Regions from separate parts of the Rhizobium sp. P1_B8 genome, predicted to be linked through region 2. Evidence: predicted binding sites of a transcription regulator. Region 2 holds the regulator's gene; each other region holds the start of a gene.

What was found. The regulator PhoB, encoded in region 2, activates phosphate uptake and scavenging genes when phosphate is short. The targets are predictions, from matches to a motif close to TGTCATNNANCTGTCAT.
Region 1: AC1D2N_RS14410 (NAD-glutamate dehydrogenase) is a predicted target of PhoB. The motif match lies at 2,260-2,276, and genes of this name have one in related genera.
Region 3: phnG (phosphonate C-P lyase system protein PhnG) is a predicted target of PhoB. The motif match lies at 1,982-1,998, and genes of this name have one in related genera.

The regions. Positions count from the first base shown of each region.
Region 1 covers NZ_JBFTZZ010000010.1:90,934-98,237, reverse strand. Annotated here, with positions in the region: gene AC1D2N_RS14425 (GGDEF domain-containing protein) at 1-521, opposite strand, end outside; gene AC1D2N_RS14420 (carbonic anhydrase) at 618-1,259, opposite strand; gene pdxY (pyridoxal kinase PdxY) at 1,331-2,206, opposite strand; gene AC1D2N_RS14410 (NAD-glutamate dehydrogenase) at 2,483-7,258, shown strand; gene AC1D2N_RS14405 (MFS transporter) at 7,286-7,304, shown strand, end outside.
Region 2 covers NZ_JBFTZZ010000004.1:88,959-96,262, reverse strand. Annotated here, with positions in the region: gene argF (ornithine carbamoyltransferase) at 1-556, opposite strand, end outside; gene AC1D2N_RS07315 (aspartate aminotransferase family protein) at 597-1,796, opposite strand; gene AC1D2N_RS07310 (GcrA family cell cycle regulator) at 2,216-2,749, shown strand; gene phoB (phosphate regulon transcriptional regulator PhoB) at 3,006-3,689, opposite strand; gene phoU (phosphate signaling complex protein PhoU) at 3,824-4,537, opposite strand; gene pstB (phosphate ABC transporter ATP-binding protein PstB) at 4,582-5,397, opposite strand; gene pstA (phosphate ABC transporter permease PstA) at 5,413-6,735, opposite strand; gene pstC (phosphate ABC transporter permease subunit PstC) at 6,732-7,304, opposite strand, start outside.
Region 3 covers NZ_JBFTZZ010000006.1:126,302-133,605, forward strand. Annotated here, with positions in the region: gene AC1D2N_RS10170 (carbon-phosphorus lyase complex subunit) at 1-822, opposite strand, end outside; gene phnH (phosphonate C-P lyase system protein PhnH) at 827-1,435, opposite strand; gene phnG (phosphonate C-P lyase system protein PhnG) at 1,435-1,911, opposite strand; gene phnF (phosphonate metabolism transcriptional regulator PhnF) at 2,136-2,873, shown strand; gene AC1D2N_RS10190 (2,3-bisphosphoglycerate-dependent phosphoglycerate mutase) at 2,913-3,548, opposite strand; gene dapB (4-hydroxy-tetrahydrodipicolinate reductase) at 3,570-4,394, opposite strand; gene AC1D2N_RS10200 (ABC transporter ATP-binding protein) at 4,410-6,197, opposite strand; gene AC1D2N_RS10205 (glucokinase) at 6,345-7,304, opposite strand, start outside.

The DNA of each region.
Region 1 (7,304 bases), on a different contig from region 2:
TGGTTGGATTTCTCAAGCAGCACCGGATCGCTGATCAGCGGTGAGAGCGCATCGACGACAGCAAGCTGCTTGAGAGCCGCATACCAGTAGATGGAACCGGGATCGCTGCCGGTATAACGCCCCTGGTCGACGGCGCTGCGCGCAGCGATGATGCGGCTGTAGGCAAGGCTGAGAATCGATAATTCGCCGACGAGCCCCTCGTCGAGCGCATCGCGGGAGGGAAGGCTGGCATAAAAGGCGCGGCGTTCCCGATCGAGCGTCACCCGGCTTTGCAACATGTCGGCGGCAGTCCGGCTGTTGGGACGTGCGAGGTAGCGGCGGGTGGCGCCGATTTCACTCAGGATCTCGGTGGCGGCGATGGACCCGCCACGGGCAAGCACATCGGCGAACTGCCGGTCCTTTTCGAGGTTCCTGTATTGTGTGACCGAAGAACGTATGACGACGACGCCTTCGATGAGCATGAAGACGAAGGGCAGCATGATAGCGGCCAGGATAACCTTTTTGATGGTTTCGAACTTCATCGCCAATCGCCACGGTGATCAAAACCTCGGTCGTACCCGACCAATTGACGGCGAGCTTAACAACAATCCTTAAAAAAGTGATAAACTGGCATGTCCCTAGATTTCGGGACGAATGAAGTCGCGTGTCTCGGCGTCCATGACCCAGAGTTCACCGGTCGAAATGTCGAACCAGGCGCCGTGGAGATGAAGGTTTCCCGCTTCCTCGAGAGCCTTGATGTCGGGGAAGCTTCTGAGATTGTTGATTGAATTGCGGATGGATACACGCTCCAGCGCCGTCTGCCGCTCGGCGGCCGTCATCACGTCGTTGCTCTGGATCTGCTCGGCGGCAGGTTTGACCAGCGACATCCAACGGCCGATGAAGTCACCGGGCGATAATGGCTCGGCATTCGGATCGAGCGCAGCGCGGATGCCACCGCAGCGGCCGTGACCCATCACGACGATATCCGAGACCTTCAGCACCTGCACGGCAAATTCGAGTGCGGCCGACGTCGAATGAAAATGGCCATCCGGCTCGTAGGGCGGGACCATGTTGGCGACGTTGCGGATGACGAAGAGCTCGCCCGGGCCGGCATCGAAGATCAGCTCCGGTGCCGCGCGAGAATCCGAACAGGCAATGACAAGCGTATGGGGACTTTGACCGTTTTCGGCAAGCTGCCGATACCTGTCGCGGGCGTCGGAATAGCGCCCGTTCATGAAGTTGCGATAGCCGTCCAGAAGAGGGTTTGGAAAACGCTGCATGCTTCTGGATTAGCGCGCGCGGACGACAAGATCAACTGCTGCACCGCAAAATGAACATATTGGCAGATGCGTCACTTTTTCCGCCGCTGCGCCGGGTGCACGAGCCGGCGCATCTGCACCATGGCCATCGGCGTTGAAAGGCTGGAAGCATCGCTTGCCAGCATCAACTCGTTGCTGCCGCGCTTGACGGCCCGCGCAAGCACCTCGAAGACGCTGGCGGTGGCAAGCTGCAGCGCCTTTTCGTCCTCGAGCCCGGAAAGCAGGCGCGACAGGAAGACGGCGGCGAGCAGGTCGCCGAGACCATTGGGCGGGTTTTCGACGACACGGTGCTCGGCAAGAAGCGCGTGGCGACCGGAAAGATAAAGATTGCCGGTACCGCCCGCCATCATCGGCACGGCTGAAGTGACGAGCATGCGCGATGGTCCGAGCGCGAGCGCCGCCTCCATGATCGTACTGTTGTCTTCGAGGGCCGCCCCCGAAAGCCATGCAAGCTCGTACCGGTTCGGCGTCGCGAGCGAGGCAAGCGGAATGAGATGATCGCGAATAGCCTCTGCAGTTGCTTCCGGCACGTAAAGGCCGCCGAGATCGCCCATGACGGGATCGCAGACATAGAGCAGCTCGGGATTGTTTTGCCGGAGCGCACCGATCAGCCGAGCGACGGAGCGCGCCTGGGCGGCATTGCCGAAATAGCCCGAAAGCACCGCCTTGACTTCGCCGATCCAGGGCGCGCGGATCAGATCGTCGATCGCCGCGTCGAAATCCGTTTCCGCAAAAGTTAGCCGCGTCGAGCGGCCGTGGCCGGGATGCCAGGGCAGCACGATGGTCGGCATGGCCCAGACCGGATGACCGAGCGTCTCCAATGCAAAGACGGCTGCCCGGTTTCCGACCGAGCCACGCACCACATGGCTGGAAATGACGATGACTGCGCCCGCTGCATTTTCCGACATGATACCCAAGATCCGAATGATGACCGCGTTTGATGATCTTTTTGACGCCACGCTGTCAACCATTCTTCATGCGAGCGTGGAAATGTTCGCCGGGACGAAAAACCGGGAGACGGGACTTTCCCTTTCGTTTGGCGACGAAAGCGGAAAATCTCTTACAATTTCTCATTTCCAGCGCCAAAAAAGCATCAAAACAATCCTTCGGACCGCTCTTTTAGAGATTTTTTCGAAGAATCTTCTGCTAGCTTGCGAAAAATCAGACATTGAGGGAGGCGATCCATGGCTGCCAGAAACAATCCGAAACGGGAAAAGCAGATCGAAAGCGCGCGCAAGATCGCCAAGGCGACGGGTGAAGCGCATCTCGATCCGGAAATTCTCTTCGGCCGGGCAAGCAATGACGATCTCGAACTCTACACGCCTGAGATGCTGGCACTCTCCGCCGTGCATTCGGCAAAGGAGCTCGCCGCCTGGAACGGTAAGGTGCCTCGTGTCGGCATCGACACCATTGCCGATGTGACGCCTGATGGCATCGCGGTCTCGGTGCTTTCAGTCACCGACCAGAACATGCCTTTTCTTTTTGAATCGGTCATGGGCGAAGTGACAAGCACCTATCGCGACCTGTTCATGGCCGTGCATCCCATCCTGATCATGGAGAAGGGCAAGGCGCCGGCGCTTTATTCCGCCGATCACCCAAGCGATCCGGCCAACCGCGTCAGCCATATCCAGCTTCATATTGCGCCGCTCAATTCCGCCCAGGCCGCCGATCTCGTCAAACGCATCGAAAAAGTGCTCGAACAGGTCCGCCTGTCGGTTTCCGACTGGAAGCCGATGCTTTCCAAGATTGACGGAGTGATCGCAGAGCTTGCGGCCAATGGCGCCAGCCGGAAGAAGGCCGATCGCGACGAAGCCGTCGCTTTCCTGACCTGGCTGCGCGACGAGAATTTCACTTTCCTCGGCATGCGGGAATATGTCTATTCCGGCAAGGGGAGCAATGCCAAGGTCGAGCGCGACAAGGGTGCTGGCCTCGGCATCCTCTCCAATCCCGATGTATTGGTGCTGCGCACCGGCAAGGACGCCGTAACGACAACGCCTGAGATCCTTGCCTTCCTCGACGGCCCCGACTTCCTGATCGTCACCAAGGCGAATGTGAAATCGATCGTCCATCGCCGGGCCTATATGGATTATGTCGGCGTCAAGCGCTTCGACACTGACGGCAACGTCACCGGCGAACTGCGCATCGTCGGCCTCTTCACCTCGACGGCCTATACGTCGCTCGCCTCCGAAATCCCGCTGCTGCGTTCCAAGATCGAGAAGGTGAAGGAACATTTCGGCTTCGACCCGATGAGCCATTCCGGCCGCATGCTCGACAACACGCTGGAATCCTATCCGCGCGACGACCTTTTCCAGATCGACACGACGCTGCTTGCAAGTTTTGCCGAACAGATCAACGACTTGGCCGATCGGCCACGCGTGCGCGTCCTGCCACGAATCGATCATTTCGACCGCTTCGTCTCGGTGATCATCTACGTGCCGCGCGAGGAATATGACTCGATCGTACGCGAACGGATCGGCACCTATCTGAAGACTGTCTATGACGGCCGTGTCTCTGCCTATTACCCGGCTTTCCCGGAAGGGGGCGTGGCGCGCGTGCATTTCATCATCGGCCGCTCGGGCGGCAAGACGCCGCGCATCCCGCAGGCAAAGCTCGAGCAGGCGATCCGCGAGATCACGGCCCGCTGGGACGACCGTTTCGAGGCGCTGGCCGGGGCCAAAGCGCCGAAGATATCCGTCGACCAAGCCTTCCAGGATTCCTTCACCCCGGAGGAAACCGTGGCCGACCTCGCCGATATCGGCGCCTGCGCCGCCGGCGAGCCGCTTCGCATTCAGTTCTACCATCGCCAGGAGGCACAGGGCCGCACCCTTTCCTTGAAGATCTTTCACGCCGGCGGCCAGCTGGCGCTGTCGCGCCGAGTGCCGCTCCTCGAGAATCTCGGCTTCAATGTCGTCAGCGAACGCACCTTCGACATCGGGGTGCCTGCCGCTGATGGAGAAACCAAACTCGTCGTGCTGCACGACATGGAGCTCGAGGCCCGCAACGGCGGCGAAATCGACCTGCAGCGTTACGGCGCCGCCCTCGAGGAAGCCTTCGTCGCCGCCTTCGCCGGCACGATCGACAATGACAGCTTCAACCGGCTGATCCTTTCGGCCGGGCTCTCGGCGCGCGAGACGAACGTTCTGCGCGCCTATGCGCGTTATCTCCGGCAGGCCGGCATCGCCTATTCGCAGGATTATATCGCAACGACTCTCGACAAATATCCCGGTGTCGCCGCTGCTATCTTCCGTCTCTTCCATGACACGCTCGACACCAGGCTTTCGGAGAAGGCTCGCGTGAAGAAGCTTGCCGAATTGCATCAGGCGATCGAGACCGAGCTTGCAAACGTGCCAAGCCTTGACGACGACCGTATCCTGCGCCGCTACGTCAATATCGTCGATGCGACGCTGCGCACCAATTATTTCCAGAAGAACCCGGACGGCTCGCCGAAGCCGATGCTGGCCTTCAAGCTCGATCCGCATCTGGTGGACGGATTGCCGCAGCCAAAACCCTTCCGCGAGATGTTCGTCTATGGCGTCGAAGTCGAAGGCGTTCACCTGCGTTTCGGCAAGGTGGCGCGCGGCGGCCTTCGCTGGTCGGATCGCGCCGAGGATTACCGCACCGAAGTGCTCGGCCTCGTCAAGGCCCAGCAGGTCAAGAACGCGGTGATCGTGCCGGTGGGCGCCAAGGGTGGTTTCTATCCGAAGAAGCTTCCTGTCGGCGGCAGCCGCGACGAGATCTTCAATGCCGGCCGTGAAGCTTACAAGACCTACATCCGCACGCTGCTTTCAATCACCGATAATATATCGGGCGCCGATATCGTGCCGCCGAAGGATACGGTCAGGCTCGACGGTGATGACCCCTATTTCGTCGTCGCCGCCGACAAGGGCACTGCGACCTTCTCCGACACCGCCAATGCACTGGCACAGGAAGCCGGCTTCTGGCTGGACGACGCCTTTGCCTCCGGCGGCTCGGCCGGTTACGACCATAAAAAGATGGGCATCACTGCCCGCGGCGCCTGGGAAACCGTGAAACGCCATTTCCGAGAAATGGACATCGATATCCAGACGACGCCCTTTACCGTCGCGGGCGTCGGCGACATGTCGGGCGACGTCTTCGGCAACGGTATGCTGCTCTCTCCCAAAATCCGGCTCGTATCAGCCTTCGATCATCGCGACATCATCATCGACCCCGACCCCGATATGGAAAAGACGCTGGCCGAACGCCAGCGGCTCTTCGACCTGCCGCGTTCAAGCTGGCAGGATTTCGACAAGAGCGCGCTGTCGAAGGGTGCGATGATCATTTCCCGCGCCGCGAAATCGGTCACGCTGACGCCGGAAGCGGTTGCCGCGATCGGCATCGACAAGGCCGTAGCCACCCCCTTCGAGATCATGATGGCGATCCTGAAGAGCCCGGTCGACCTGCTCTGGTTCGGCGGCATCGGCACCTATGTGAAAGCGCCGTCCGAAACCGACACCGAAGTCGGCGACCGCGCCAACGACCCGATCCGCATCACCGCGGTGGAAGTGCGCGCCAAGGTGATCGGCGAAGGCGCAAACCTCGGCGTTACCCAGAAGGGCCGCATCGCCTACGGTCTGAAGGGCGGGCGCTGCAACTCCGACGCCATCGACAACTCGGCCGGCGTCAACACCTCGGACGTCGAGGTCAACATCAAGATCGCGTTGGCAGCCGCCATGCATGACGGGCGCCTGACGCGCGCAAAACGCGACCAGCTTCTTTCTTCGATGACCGGCGAAGTGGCAACCCTGGTGCTGCGCAACAACTACCTGCAGTCCCTGGCGATCTCACTGACGGAACGCAAGGGCACGGCAAACGGTCTGCAGCTTGGGCGCTTCATGACTGTGCTCGAGGGCGCCGGCCAGCTGAACCGCAAGGTCGAGACGCTGCCGGACGACCAGACCCTTGCCGAACGCTATACGGCCGGCAAGCCGCTGACGCGGCCGGAAATCGGCGTGCTGGTATCTTATGCCAAGATCGTGCTCTTCGACGCGCTGGCCGCAAGCGATCTGCCGGACGATCCCTATTTCATCGCGACGCTTTTGAATTATTTCCCTGTGAAGATGCAGAAGTCGAATGCCGGCGATATCACCAGTCACCGCCTGAAGCGCGAAATCGTCGCGACCGTGCTTGCCAACGAAGCGATCAACCGTGGCGGACCAAGCTTCACCGTCGCCATGATGGACGCGACGGCAGCTTCGGCACCGGAAGTGGTGCGCGCCGCAATCGTTGCCCGCGACGGTTTCGACCTGACCCGGCTCTGGGCCGAAACCGACGCTCTCGACGGCAAGGTTTCCGGCGATATGCAGAACCGGATCTACGAGGAGATCAGCCATAGCTTTACCGTTCTGACGCGGCTGCTCTTGAAGACCGGCATGACCAAGGCGGATATGGCAGAAGTGATTAGCCGGCTGCAGGCCGCTCTGAAGAAACTGAAGCCTGCCTTCGCCGAACAGTCGGCCGGCGATGCCGCCCCGCGCCAAGCGGAATATAGCCAGGCGGGCGTGCCCGAGAAACTCGCGGCCGAGATCGCCAACCTGCAGAGCTTCGCGCTGGTGCCTGAGATCATGCAGATTGCCGAACGCACCGGCGAGCCCCTAGTGCGCGCCGCCGAAAACTATTTCGCGGTGTCGCAGACCTTCCGTATCGGCAGACTGCTGGCGGCCGGCGGGCGGATCCTCACCTCAGACCATTACGAGAATTTGGCGCTTGCCCGCAGCATCGACCAGATCGCCAGCGCAAGGCGCGACATCGTCATCTCGGCCCTTTCCGATCACGGCAAGGAAAAGCTTCCCGTTCAAGCCTGGCACGCGCAGGATCGCATCCGCATTAACCGCATCCTCGAGGAGCTTTCAGGCCTCAGCGACGGCGGCGATCCCAATCTCGCGCGTATTACCGTTGCTGCAGGTATCCTGACCGATCTTGCGCGCGACCGGGCGAGGTGAGACAGTCCGCGTCAAAAGAAGGAGCGGATGTTGAATCGCATTGACT
Region 2 (7,304 bases):
AGCCAAGGGGTACGGCCATGTTCATGCGGTAGCCGAAACGCGCGGCCCCCTCGACCAGCGAATGCAGCACATTGTTGCCGTCGCCGGTCCAGGCGATGGTCTTGCCCTTGATCGGGCCGCGGTGCTCTTCGAAGGTCATGATGTCGGCCATGATCTGGCAAGGATGGGTGTCATCCGTCAGCGCATTGATCACAGGCACGGTCGCATGCTCGGCAAGCTCGACCAGCCGCGAATGTTCGGTGGTGCGGATCATGATCGCATCGACATAGCGCGACAGCACCTTGGCGGTGTCGCCGATCGTCTCGGCGCGGCCGAGCTGCATCTCGGTGCCGGACAGGAACAGCGTTTCGCCGCCGAGCTGGCGCATGCCGACGTCGAAGGAGACGCGGGTGCGCGTCGACGGCTTCTCGAAGATCATCGCCAGCATCTTGCCGGCGAGCGGCTTGTCGCCCTTGCCGGCCTTGAAGGCCTGCTTGCGGGCGAGCGCATCGTTCATGATGGTTCTGAGATCGGCTGATGTGACCGCCGAAAGATCGAGGAAATGTTTAGGAGCCATAGTCTTCTTACCTGTGCTGCGCCCGAAGGCGGCAATCTCGTCAAGCCGTCTTCTTGACCTTGGAGGCGCGAATGCTCTCGGCGGCGCGCTCGATGCGGGCAAGGCCCTCGCGGGCTTCCTCGGCGGTGACCACGAGGGGCGGAAGAAGGCGGATGACATTGTCGCCGGCGGGCACGCCGAGCAGATGGGCGGCGCGGATCGCCTGCAGCAGTTCGGCTGAGGGAACGGCAGCCTTGACGCCGAGCAACAGCCCCTCGCCTCTGATATCTTCGATCACATCGGGATAACGATCCTTCAGTGAGGCGAGGCCCTGGCGGAAGACCAGTGCGACGTCGCGCACATGCTGGAGGAAGCCATCGGCAAGGATGATGTCGAGCACGGCGCTGCCGACGGCCATGGCGAGCGGATTGCCGCCATAGGTCGAGCCATGCGTGCCGGCCTTCATGCCGGAGGCGGCCTCTGATGTGGCAAGGCAGGCGCCGAGCGGGAAACCGCCGCCGATGCCCTTGGCGACAGCCATGATGTCGGGGGTCACGCCCGCCCATTCATGGGCGAAGAGCTTGCCGGTGCGGCCGACGCCGGTCTGGACCTCGTCGAGGATCAACAGCAGGCCGTTGTCGTCGCAGAGCTGGCGGAGCGCCTTCATGAACTCGGTGGTGGCAGGACGGACACCGCCCTCGCCCTGCACCGGCTCGATGAGAATTCCAGCCGTGGCATCGGTGATCGCGGCGCGGACCGCTTCGATGTCGCCGAAAGCCACCTGATCGAAACCCGGCGCCTTGGGGCCGAAGCCTTCGAGATATTTCTCTTGGCCGCCGGCAGCGATCGTCGCCAGCGTCCGTCCGTGGAAGGCGCCTTCGAAGGTGATGATATGGAAGCGCTCGGGATGGCCCTTGGAAAACTGATAGCGGCGCGCCGTCTTGATCGCGCATTCGAGCGCCTCGGCACCCGAATTGGTGAAGAACACCTTGTCGGCGAAGGTGGCGTCCGTCAGCCGTTTTGCCAGACGTTCCTGACCGGGGATCTCATAGATGTTCGACAGGTGCCAGACCTTGTCGGCCTGCTCCTTCAGTGCGCCCACGACATGCGGATTGCTGTGGCCGACTGACGTAACGGCAACGCCAGCGCCGAAATCGAGATATCGCTCGCCGCTTTCGGTGATCAGCCACACGCCCTCGCCTCGCTCGAACCGCAGCGGGGCACGAGAATAGGTGTCATAAAGCGGCGCGGCTTCAGCCATGGCGCGATCTCCATCAAGTTGCCGGGCAATGACTCCGGCTAAGGAAACCAGGCCCGAAAAATCAAAAATGCCGCCTTGCGGCGGCGAGGGGCACTATTTCCTTTTCGCGCTGCAATGTCAACAAAACTGCGCCCTTAGCGTATGCAGCAAGGGTGTACAGCGGCATTTTCAGTCTTCAACAGGCATTATTGCAGAAATGCCACGCAGAGGCAGCAAGTTGGGGAAAACTACGAATTCGATTCATCCGGATTCATGCGACTCTTGTCACGGAGTCAGCCTCACACTAGGTTAAAGATCAATTACTAGACTGCATGCGGCGGAACTAGTCACCAAAATTGATCAAGCGTTTCTTGTTTCGGAGCTCCCGGGACAACGGTGAGGGATTCTGCCATCACCAACGCAAAAGGTGGAGACAGGGCATGAACTGGACAGACGAGCGGGTCGAGAAACTCAAGAAACTTTGGGCCGAAGGACTGAGCGCCAGCCAGATCGCTGCGCAGCTTGGCGGAGTCAGCAGAAATGCGGTCATCGGCAAAGTGCACCGGCTGAGCCTTCCAGGCCGTGCCAAGGCCGGCGGCACCAACACCGCCGCACGAACGCCGAAGCGCAATACATCGGCGCCGCGCGCACCGAACTATGCCTCACGGGTCGCCACGCGCACCGTTACCCGCCAGCAGGGCGCGACCATGCTGAAGGAAGAGATCGAGATCGAAACGATCGAGGAAATGGAATACGTGCCGAGAGGCAACGTGGTCGTGCCGATTTCCCGACGCCTCGGCCTGACGGAACTGACCGAACGCACCTGCAAGTGGCCGGTCGGCGATCCGCTGAAGGATGACTTCCATTTCTGCGGCTGCGAATCCCCCGACAATTCGCCCTATTGCAGCTACCACCAGAAGCTTGCCTACCAGCCGGTCAACGAACGCCGCCGGGCGGCCGCGCGGGCCAGCTGAGCGGGCTATTATCGTCAGACATAAATAACGGGCCAAGTGGCCCGTTTTTTTATGCAATTTTGGTTCGTGCCAATGGCTGCCCCTCATCCGGCTGCCGCCACCTTCTCCCCGTGAACGGGGCGAAGGGGCATGCGGCGCCCTCTCCGTTCCCAGCGCGCGCTCGTGTGGCACGTCCCCTCTCCCCGTTTTTTACGGGGAGAGGGTTGGGGTGAGGGGCAGCCATCAGCGCAAACCGGACAGCAGCGGGACAAAGCCCTCAGGCTTCCATCGAATAGCCGGCGCCGCGGACGGTGCGGATGACGTCCTGCATGTTGGAAAAATTCAGCGCCTTGCGCAGGCGGCCGACATGGACGTCGACGGTGCGCTCGTCGACATAGATATCGTGGCCCCAGACGCCGTCCAGAAGCTGCGAGCGGGAGAAGACCCGGCCCGGCGACGACATCAGGAATTCCAGCAGGCGGAATTCGGTGGGGCCGAGGCGGACTTCGCGGGTCTTGCGATGGACGCGATGGGTCTCGCGGTCGAGCTCGATGTCACCGCATTTCAGCACCGTCGACAGCACCTCGGGGCGGGCGCGCCGCAGCATCGCCTTGACGCGGGCAACGAGCTCGGGGGTCGAGAAGGGCTTGACGACATAATCGTCGGCGCCCGTCGACAATCCGCGAACACGCTCGCTCTCTTCGCCGCGCGCCGTCAGCATAATGATCGGCAGGCGCTCGGTTTCCGGCCGCATGCGCAGGCGCCGGCAGAGCTCGATGCCGGAGACGCCAGGCAGCATCCAATCGAGGATGAGAAGATCGGGCGTGCGCTCCTGAAGCCGCATTTCGGCTTCGTCGCCACGAAGGATGGTATCGACCTCGAAGCCTTCCGCTTCGAGATTGTAGCGAAGAAGCACGCTGAGGGCTTCCTCGTCTTCAACAACTGCAACTCTCGGGATCATGCGTGTCGGTCTCCTCGCGCATGATCCTTAAACCGGGGGTGATTTAAGCAATGCATCCTGCGCAAATTCAGAAATTGGCTGCGACCTCTTGCGCGCCCGGACGGGCGCGCACGCAGGTGGCGGGGTGTGGGCGGTTATTCCGTGACCGCGCCGACGGTGTTGGCGCTGTCGTCCTTCGGACGGTCGCCTTCCGGCTGCGCGCCTGTCGTCATGTAATAGATCGTCTCGGCGATGTTGGTGGCGTGGTCGCCGATGCGCTCGATGTTCTTGGCGCAGAAGAGAAGATGTGTGCAGCTGGTGATGTTGCGCGGATCTTCCATCATGTAGGTCAGGAGCTCGCGGAACAGCGAGGTGTACATCGCGTCGATCTCATTGTCCCGTTCGCGGATCGCATTCGCCTTGTCGGCGGAACGATTGGTGTAGACGTCGAGCACTTCCTTGAGCTGAACGAGCGCCAGCTCGGACAGATGCTCGAGGCCGCGAGCGAGCTTGCGGGGAACGCCGGTGCTTTGGACGGCGATGACGCGCTTGGCGGTGTTCTTGCCGAGGTCGCCGACACGTTCGAGATCGGCGGCGATGCGGATCGAACCCATGATTTCGCGCAGGTCCGAAGCCATCGGCTGACGGCGGGCGATGGTGACGATCGCCTTGTCGCCGATTTCGCGTTCGGCGTGATCGAGGATCACGTCGTCGGAGATGACCTTCTGCGCCAGCGCGGTATCGCCGTTGACGAGAGCGCGCACGGCTTCGCTGACCATCTGCTCGGCCAGGCCGCCCATTTCGGAAATCCGCCTGGACAGGAACTTCAAATCATCATCATAGGCAGAAAAAATATGTGTCGATGCCATGGGGCTTTATCCTCGAATAACGGGAAGGCTTGGTGTCGCCAAGATCAGCCGAAGCGACCCATGATGTAGTCCTGGGTGCGCGGATCGTCGGGATTGGTGAACATCTTGTCGGTGTCGTTCTCCTCGACGAGATTGCCGAGGTGGAACATGGCGGTGCGCTGCGAGACGCGCGCGGCCTGCTGCATGGAGTGGGTGACGATGACGATCGTGTAGTTCTCGCGCAGCTCGTGGATCAGCTCCTCGACCTTGGCGGTGGCGATCGGGTCGAGCGCCGAGCAGGGCTCGTCCATCAGGATGACTTCAGGGCTGACGGCGACGGCACGGGCAATGCAGAGGCGCTGCTGCTGACCGCCCGACAGGCCGGTGCCGGATTCGTGCACGCGGTCCTTGACTTCGTTCCAGAGACCGGCGCGCTGCAGGCTGGTCTCGACGATCTGGTCGAGATCGGCCTTCGACATGGCAAGGCCATGGATGCGCGGGCCGTAGGAGACGTTTTCATAGATCGTCTTCGGGAACGGGTTCGGCTTCTGGAAGACCATGCCGACGCGGGCGCGAAGTTCGACGACGTCGATATCGGGATCATAGATATCGTCGGTATCAAGCGTGATCTTGCCGGTGACGCGGCAGCCGTCGATCGTGTCGTTCATGCGGTTGAGGCAGCGCAGGAAGGTCGACTTGCCGCAGCCAGACGGGCCGATCAGGGCGGTTACGGTGTTTTCGCGGATGTTCAGGTTCACATCGAAAAGCGCGCGCTTTTCGCCGTAGTAAACCGAGACATCCTTTCCGATCATCTTATACGGGCCGTTGCTCATCTTGTGATCCAGCGCCTTTTCAACTGCAGCTTCCGTCAACATGTTCATGATGTTTAACTCCGTTTACCAGCGGCGCTCGAAGCGACGACGCAAGAGGATGGCGCCCATGTTCATGACGATCAGGAACAGGAGCAGGACGATGATGGCACCCGAAGTACGCTCAACGAAGGCACGTTCGGCCTCGTTGGCCCACATATAGACCTGCACGGGCAGAGCCGTCGAGGGATCGAGCGGTGTCGTCGGCGCGTTGGCGACGAAGGCGACCATGCCGATCAAGAGCAGCGGCGCGGTTTCGCCGAGCGCATGCGCCAGGCCGATGATCGTGCCGGTGAGGATGCCGGGCATGGCGAGCGGCAGAACATGGTGAAACACCATCTGCATCTTCGACGCCCCGAGGCCGAGCGCTGCGGCACGGATCGACGGCGGCACGGCGCGCAGCGCCGCACGCGTCGCGATGATGATCGTCGGGAGGGTCATCAGCGTCAGCACCAGGCCACCGACCAGCGAAGCCGAGCGCGGCAGGCCGATGAAGTTGATGAAGACGGAAAGACCGAGCAGGCCGTAGACGATTGAAGGGACCGCGGCGAGGTTGTTGATGTTGACCTCGATCAGGTCCGTCAGCTTGTTCTTCGGCGCGAACTCCTCGAGATAGATCGAGGCGGCGACGCCGATCGGCAGAGCGAGCACGAGCACGATCAGCATCAGGTAGAGCGAGCCGATCAGGGCGACGCCAAGGCCTGCGGCCTCCGGACGGCTGGAATTGCCATTGACGAAGAGGCCGGTGTTGAACTGCTTGTGGAGAGCGCCGCTCGCCTTCAGCTCGTTCATCCAGGCAACCTGCTTGTCGTTGACCTTGCGGTTCTTCTCATCGACCGACAGATCGATCTGGCCCTTGTTGGCGCTGTCGACATTGGCGTCGGCGAGCACCGTGACATTGACCGTCTTGCCGATGATCGACGGATCGGCGACGACCATGTCGCGCAGCTGGACCGGCGCACCCTTGGAGAGCATCGCGGATGCATCGCGCACATCGGGACGGCTCGAGGCATTGACGTTCAGCTGCTTGACGATCGCGTCGCGCAGGAGAACCGGGTAGTTGGCGGCGATCAGCACCGAAGGGTCGGTCGCACGCTTATTGTTCGGGTCGATCGTCTTCTCGGAGAATTCGATCGGCAGGGTAATCGCCGTCTGCTGGAAGGCGGTGTAGCCTTTGCCGATCACCGTCCACAGCAGGATGAAGAGGAAGACGAGACCGAAGGTGATGGCGGCGATGCCATAGGCCTGGAACCGGCGCTCGGCGGCGTAGCGGCGCTTGATGCCGATATCGCGGCGCACTGGCGCCTTGGAAACGGTGACGCCTGATGTGGGAGAAACAATATCCGTCATTCGTACTGCTCCCGGTATTTGCGCACGATGTAGAGCGCATAGATATTGAGGCAAAGCGTGATGCAGAACAGCGTGATGCCAAGGGCAAAGGCAACCAGCGTCTGCGGCGAGGTGAACTCAAGGTCACCGGTCAGCTGGTTGACGATCTTGACGGTCACCGTCGTCATTGGCTCGAAGGGGTTGATCTGGATGCGGGCGGCGACACCGGCGGCCAGCACGACGATCATGGTTTCGCCGATGGCGCGCGAAGCCGTCATCAGCAATGCGCCGACGATGCCGGGAAGAGCGGCGGGGAGAACCACTTTCTTGATGGTTTCCGAGCGTGTGGCCCCAAGACCGAGCGAACCGTCACGCAGGGCACGCGGCACGGCGGTGATGATGTCGTCCGACAGCGAGGAGACGTAGGGGATCAGCATGATGCCCATGACGATGCCGGCGGTCAGAACGCTCTGCGCCTGGATGAAGTTGCTATAGTTGCCGCTGAGAAGACCGCTGATTTGGGCGGAGAAATCGCGCAGGAACGGGCCGACGGTGACGAGCGCGAAGAAGCCGTAGACGATCGTCGGAAT
Region 3 (7,304 bases), on a different contig from region 2:
GCCGCGGGTGAATTGCGGCGGCGCCTTGGCCGAACCCTTGAACTGGTTGACCATCTGGCATTCGGTGATCTGGATCGTGCCGAGCGAGACGGCGAAACCGAGTTCCGGCACGTCGAATTCCACCTCGACGTCGCCGATGCGGATTTCACCGGTGAAGGGGTGGTTACGGCCGTAGCCGCGCTGGGTGGAATAACCGAGCGCCAGCAGGAAGCCCTCGTCGCCACGGGTAAGCGCCTGTAGGCGCAGATCGCGGGTCATCGGGAATTCCATCGGCTCGCGGGTCAGATCGCCGATCTCATGATCTTCCGGCATGTCGCCGTCGGCCTCGATCAGGCCCTCTTCGCCGAGGATTTCGGAGACGCGCATGACGCGGCCGATCTCGGCTGCACGCTGAGCGGGCGTCTCGACCGCCTCGTCAGAAAGCAGCGAGGGGTCGAGCAGGCGGTGGGTATAGTCGAAGGTCGGACCGAGGAGCTGGCCGCCCGGCAGATCCTTGTAGGTCGCCGAGATGCGGCGTTCGATCGTCATATCAGCCGTGTCGAGCGGCCTGGAATAGCCGAAACGCGGCAGCGTCGTGCGGTAGGCGCGCAGCAGGAAGATCGCCTCGATCATGTCGCCGCGTGATTGGCGGATGGCAAGTGCAGCGAGCGTGCGGTCGAAAAGCGAGGCCTCGGCCATGACGCGATCGACGGCGAGCGCCAGCTGCGCGACGATCTGTTCGATGCCGATCGCCGGCAGCGAACGGTCGCCGCGGCGGCGGTCGGCCAGCAGGCGGTGGGCATTGGCGATGGCGGCCTCGCCACCCTTGACGGCAACATACATGAGCTCAGATCTCCGTTGCTGTGATCTTGGTGGTGCGCGGTAGGCAGAGGAAACGCTTGCCCGCCGTCAGCACGATGTCGACGCCGCGCGGAAAGAGCGCACGGTTCTCGGTCCAGAGCCGCAGGAAGGTCTCCGGCAGGCCGATGGGCGCGATCTCCGTCACGCTTTGGATGCCCGGACCCATCAGCGCCAGCCTGCGGCCGCCCGCGAGTTCGGCGAGCTCGATGACAACGGTCGTCGAGCGGTCGGGATATTCCTGCGTGCCTGATGCAAAGAGGCCGAAGGAGGAAAGTGCGGTGCCGGCCTCGGTGAAGGCAAAGCGCGCCTCGGCCTTATCGCTGGTCAACGGCGCGCCGGTATGGAAGCCGAGCCATTCCGGCACGGCGGATTTCACCAGTCCCTGGGAAAGCCAGACGGGCGTGTCGTGGTCGCAAAGCGTCAGCGCGATCGTGCCGGCGGCGATGCCGAGCGGTGCCGGCGGAGCGACATGGGGCTGAACGGTCTGGATCGTGCCGGGGCGAGCCATGCCGTCCATCAGCATCTTGAAGACGCTCTGGGCATGGAAGACCGGCTCGGCAAAGCCGCCGGTCAGAGCTTCTGTCTTCAGGCCCATCAGTTGTCTCCCCGCACCATGGTGAAGAAATCGACGCGTGTCGCCGCCGTCTCGTCCGCCTTGCGGCGTTCGGCATCGGCGATGCGTTCGGCGATTGGCAAAAGCAGTGCCTGTTCGACAAAATCCTTCGTCGCGTCCTCCTGCCAGAGCGCGTCGAAGATCGCCGCAAGCCGGGCCTTCTCGCGGTCGGTGCCGAGCGCCTGCGCATGGCCGACCGAGCCGGAGTCGAGCCGGACGGTGGCCCGCGTCACGGTCACTTCGCCCAGATTGAAGGGAGCGCCGCCGCCGCCGATGCGTCCGCGCACCATCACCAGCCCGGTCTCCGGTCCGCGCACCTGATGGGCCACAGGCTTTTGCGGCAGCGCATCGAAGACCGCTGTGAGTTCGCTGCGTTCCGCACGCGCCAGCAGATCGGCGGCGCGTTTGCGCCCGGATGCCATCTGTGACGCAGCGTCTTTCCTGTCCGCTGGTATCATCGCCGCTTCCCTTAAAATGTCTATTGATATAGACAACCATACAAGATACATTTAGCTCTAAATCGATGTCGTGACAAGCGTGTGACATCTACGGCGCCGCGCGTCTTTTCAGACGCGCAAAGGACGCTGTAGCACTTTGAATTGCTGCATAATTCGATCCTGAAATCGGGATCGTTTTCAGGATCGAATTATGCAGAAGGCGAGAAATAGCAGGCAGGGGTGGAATGGCGGGATTGAAGCAGGTGCAAAGGCAAACCGGCGTGGCGCTGTGGCGCCAGATCGCCGATCGGATTCGCGAGGCGATCAGCAACGGAGCCTATGACGAAACGGGAATGGTACCGCCGGAAACCATGTTGGCGGTGCAATTCGGCGTCAACCGGCATACGGTGCGCAGTGCGCTGGCGGCACTGGCGCAGGAGGGGATCGTCCGTGCGGTACAAGGTCGCGGCACGCTGATCGAACGCAAGGAGCGGCTGAATTTCCCGATCACAAGGCGCACGCGCTTTACCGCCGGCATTGGCGATCAGGCGCGTGAAATGCGCGGCCTTCTGCTCGATGAGGCGAAAGAGGAAGCGAATGCAGAGGTCGCCCGCTGGCTGGGCCTGAAGCAGGGTGAGCCAGTGATCCGCCTGGAAACCTTGCGCCAGGCGGACAAGCGGCCGGTTTCAAGGGCGACGAGCTGGTTTCCGGCCGAACGCTTCGCCGGTATCGGCGAGGCCTACCGGGCGGGGGAATCGATCACCAAGGCTTTCGCCGAACTCGGCCTGCCGGATTATGTCCGGGCGACGACCGAGGTGACGGCCGCCCATGCAAGCGCAGCCGATATGGCCGACCTTGAACTCACTCCCGGTGCCATCCTTCTGATCGCCAAGGCAATGAATACCGATCTTGACGGCGTGCCGGTGCAATATTCGATCAGCCGTTTCGCGGCCGACCGGGTGCAGTTCACCATCGAGAACTGAGCGTCTTTCCCCGCCGAAGCGGGGAAAGGTCAGCTGAGATCAATGCGCGCCCGACATGTCGCCGAGCACTTCCTTCGAAGCGACGGTGGAATCCGCCTTCAGCTTGTAGACCATCGGCACGCCGGTCGCGAGGTTGAGGGCGAGCACGCCTTCTTTGTTCAGCTTGTCGAGCACCATCACCAGCGAGCGCAGCGAATTGCCGTGTGCGGCCACCAGCACCTTCTCGCCCCTGAGCACGCGCGGCAGGATCTCGGTGAGGTAGTAGGGCCAGACGCGGGCGCCGGTGTCGCGCAGGCTTTCGCCGCCGGGAGGCGGCACGTCATAGGAACGGCGCCAGATGTGCACCTGTTCCTCGCCCCATTTGGCGCGGGCATCGTCCTTGTTGAGGCCGGAGAGATCGCCATAGTCGCGCTCGTTCAGCGCCTGGTCGCGGATCGTCTGGAGATCGGGCTGGCCGACCTTGTCGAGGATGAGCTTCAGCGTGTGCTGCGCACGCACCAGCACCGAGGTATAGGCGACATCGAATTTGATCCCGTATTCGGCAAGCGCCGTACCGCCGGCATTGGCTTCCTGGATGCCGAGCTCCGTCAGATCGGGATCCTTCCAGCCGGTGAAGAGATTCTTCAGGTTCCAGTCACTCTGGCCGTGGCGAACGAGGACGAGGGTACCGCTCATGAATATGCCTCCGTAGTATCGTTATGAGGAAGAAAGCCCGAGCACATCGAGCATGGAATAGAGACCCGGCTTCTTGTCGCGCGCCCAGAGCGCCGCCTTGATGGCGCCGCGCGCAAAGATCGAGCGGTCGGCCGCGCTGTGCGACAAGGTGACGATTTCGCCTTCTCCGGCGAAAAGCACGGAATGCTCGCCGATGACGGAGCCGCCGCGCAGCGTCGCAAAACCGATCGTGCCGGCTTCACGGGCGCCGGTATGGCCGTCGCGCACCCGGACCGACTTCGAGGCCAGATCGATGCCGCGCCCCTTTGCCGCAGCCTCGCCGAAGAGAAGGGCGGTGCCGGAAGGCGCATCCACCTTGTGCTTGTGGTGCATTTCCAGGATCTCGATATCCCAGTCATCAGGGTCGAGCGCACGCGCCGCCTGCTCTGCGAGCACGCTGAGCAGATTGACCCCGAGGCTCATATTGCCTGATTTGACGATGCGGGCATGGCGGGCGGCCGCGGCGATCCTGGCGTTGTCATCGGGTAAACAGCCCGTCGTGCCGACGACATGGACGATGCGGGCCTGCGCGGCGAGACCTGAGAATTCCACTGTTGCAGCGGGCGAGGTGAAGTCGAGCACGCCTTCGGCATTGAGAAAGGCGTTGAGCGGATCGTCGCCGATGATGACGCCGGTCGGGCCGAGACCGGCGATCTCGCCGGCATCCTTGCCGACGAAGGGCGAACCGGCGCGCTCGACCGCGGCATGCAGCGTCACGCCGTCGATGGAATGGATGAGCCGGACTAGCGTCTGCCCCATGCGTCCTGCTGCGCCAACCACCACCAGTTTCATCGCAGCATCGCTCATGTCAGTCTCACCAGGTCAGTTTGAATCGGAGGCCGAGGGCCTCTGCAGGTTGTTGAGGCGAGCGTAAAGACCGTCGCTGACCTTCGCAAGCGTCTCGTGATTGCCTTCCTCGACGACACGGCCCTGCTGCATGACGACGATCTTGTCGGCGCGCACCACGGTCGAGAGCCGATGGGCAATGACGACGACAGTGCGTCCGGTCATCGCTTCGTCGAGCGCCTTCTGCACGGCGGCTTCCGATTCGGTGTCGAGGGCGGAGGTCGCCTCGTCGAGAAGCAGGATCGGCGCATTGCGCACCAGGGCGCGTGCGATCGACAGGCGCTGACGCTGGCCGCCCGAAAGCGTCACGCCGTTTTCGCCGACCGGCGTCTCGTAACCCTGCGGCTGTGCCGAGATGAAATCATGCGCATAGGCAAGCCTGGCCGCCTCTTCCACTTCGGCATCGGTCGCCTCCGGCCGGCCATAGCGGATATTGTCGCGGATCGTGCCCTCGAACAGATAGGGCTGCTGCGAGACATAGGCGAGTTGCTGGCGCAGCGACTTCTTGGTGATGTGGGCGATGTCCTGCCCGTCAATCAGAATTTCGCCTTCGCGCGGATCGTAGAAACGCGGAATGAGGCTGATGACGGTGGATTTGCCGGCACCCGAGGGACCGACAAGTGCGGTGGTCGACCCGCCCTCGGCGATGAAGCTCACGCCGCTGAGGACGCTTTCGTTGCCATAGGCGAAGGAAACGTTGCGGAATTCGATCCTCGCCTGCGTCACGGTCAGCGGCCGGGCATCTGGCAGGTCGCGCTGGCGCGGTTCCATGTCGAGCAACTCGTAGATCATCCGCGCATTGACGACGGCGCGCTCCATCTGCACCTGCAGGCGGGCAAGCCGTCGAGCCGGGTCATAGGCAAGCAGCAGCGCCGTGACGAAGGAGAAAAAGGCGCCGGGTGGCACATTAAAGTAGATCGAGCGGTAGGCGGCATAGGCAAGCACGCTGGCGACGGCAAAGCCCGCGAAACTTTCCGTCAGCGGAGACGTGCGCTCGGAAAGCCGGGCAATCCGGTTGGCCCGGCTTTCGGCGCCCTTGATGAGTTTGTTGACCTTGCGCTCCAGTTCTTCTTCCATCGTGAAGGCCTTCACGATGGCGATGCCCTGGATCGTCTCCTGCATCGCGCCGAGCACGTGGCTGTTCAGATGCACGGCCTCGCGGGTCGCCGAGCGCAGCCGCTTCGAAACATAGCGCAGCGCGTAAAGCAGCGGCGGCGCCATGATGAACACGGCAAGGCTGAGCAGCGGATCCTGCAGGATCATCACGGCGAGCAGCGATACGAAGGTCAGCAGATCGCGCACCGTCGAGGTGATTGTCAGGTTGAGCACGTCGCGGATGCCGCTGACGTTCTGGCTCACCTGCGCGGCGATATGGGCCGAGCGCGCCTCGCTGAAGAAGCCGACCGAAAGCGTCATCAGATGCGCATAGAGCCGGCGCTGGTAGCGGGCGACGATATCGTTGCCGACCCTGGAAAGCGCCACCGCCTGGCCGTAGCTCGCAAAACCGCGCAGCACGAAGGCGATGAAGATCGAAAGACAGATGATCCAGACGACGTCGGCGCGGCGGTTAGCGAAGGCCTCGTCGATGATCGCCCGCATGATCCAGGCGGTAAACGCCGTCGAAAGCGCCACCACGATGAGGCAGGCAATCGCAAAGACATAGCCCCAGAGATGGTCGCGGCCGTTTTCAGCGATGATGCGCTTCAGGATACCGGTTACGGTATCGCTGCTAACGCTCTGCGTTCTGCTTTCCGCCGCTTCCAAATAGGATTTCCTGTCTCGGACCAAGCGCCTCGCGAGGGCGACACGCACTTTTGCCGGGGTCTATAAAGAGTTGGGACCGGTTTGGCTAGAGCGCCGCGCGTCCGGATAGGACGCGCCAGGGACGCTCCATTTACTTTGCGCGCCGGGCTAGCGCCGCCAGCGGCGGCCTTCCGTCGAGACGCCGAAATTCGCCGGCATGCGCGCATAGGAGGAAAGCCCGGCAAGCGCTGCTAAGGGATGCGTCACCACATAGGTCGGGATGGTCCGGAGCAATGCCGTATGCGGCGCCTTGTCCTCGAAGGCCATGCGGAATTCCGGCTTTTTCAGCGCCGGGATGATTTTCTGCGAGATGCCGCCGGAGAGATAGACGCCGCCGCGCGCCATGAACACCATCGCCATGTCGCCTGCCACGCGGCCGAGATAGGTGGCAAACAGCGAGACGGTCTCTATGGCCGCCTTGTCGCTGCCGGCAAGCGCGTGAGAGGTGATATCGGCGGGATCCTTCATCGTCGGCTGGATGCCGTCGACAATGCAGATGGCATGGTAGAGGTTGACGAGGCCGCGGCCGCAGAGGATCTGCTCGGCCGAAACGCGGCCTTCGATCGTCTCTATATGCGGAAAGATATCATAGTCGCGCTTGCTGCGCGGTCCGAGATCGACATGGCCGCCTTCGCCGGGAACCGGGATCCAGCTGTGCTGGGCATGCACGAGCCCGCCGACGCCGAGGCCGGTGCCGGGTCCGAGCACGACGCGGGAGGCGATCATGTCGCCGGTAGCGTCGCCGATGCGTTCGCGGTTTTCATCCGACAGGGCGGCGATTGCCAGCGCCTGCGCCTCGAAATCGTTGACGACGAGCACGTCCTCCATGCCGAGGCCCTCGATCATCGTCTTTGGCCGCACCACCCAGTCGCAATTGGTCAGCGGGATCTCGTCGTCGTTGATCGGACCGGCGACGGCGAGGATCGCCGAACGCGGCTGCACGGCCGTCTTGTCGAGCACGCCTTTCTGGATCGCTTCGTCGATCGTGGCGAAATCTGCCGTGCGCACGTTCGGAAACTGCTTCGGCTCGGCATAGGCGTCGGTCAGGATGGAAAAGCGGGCATTGGT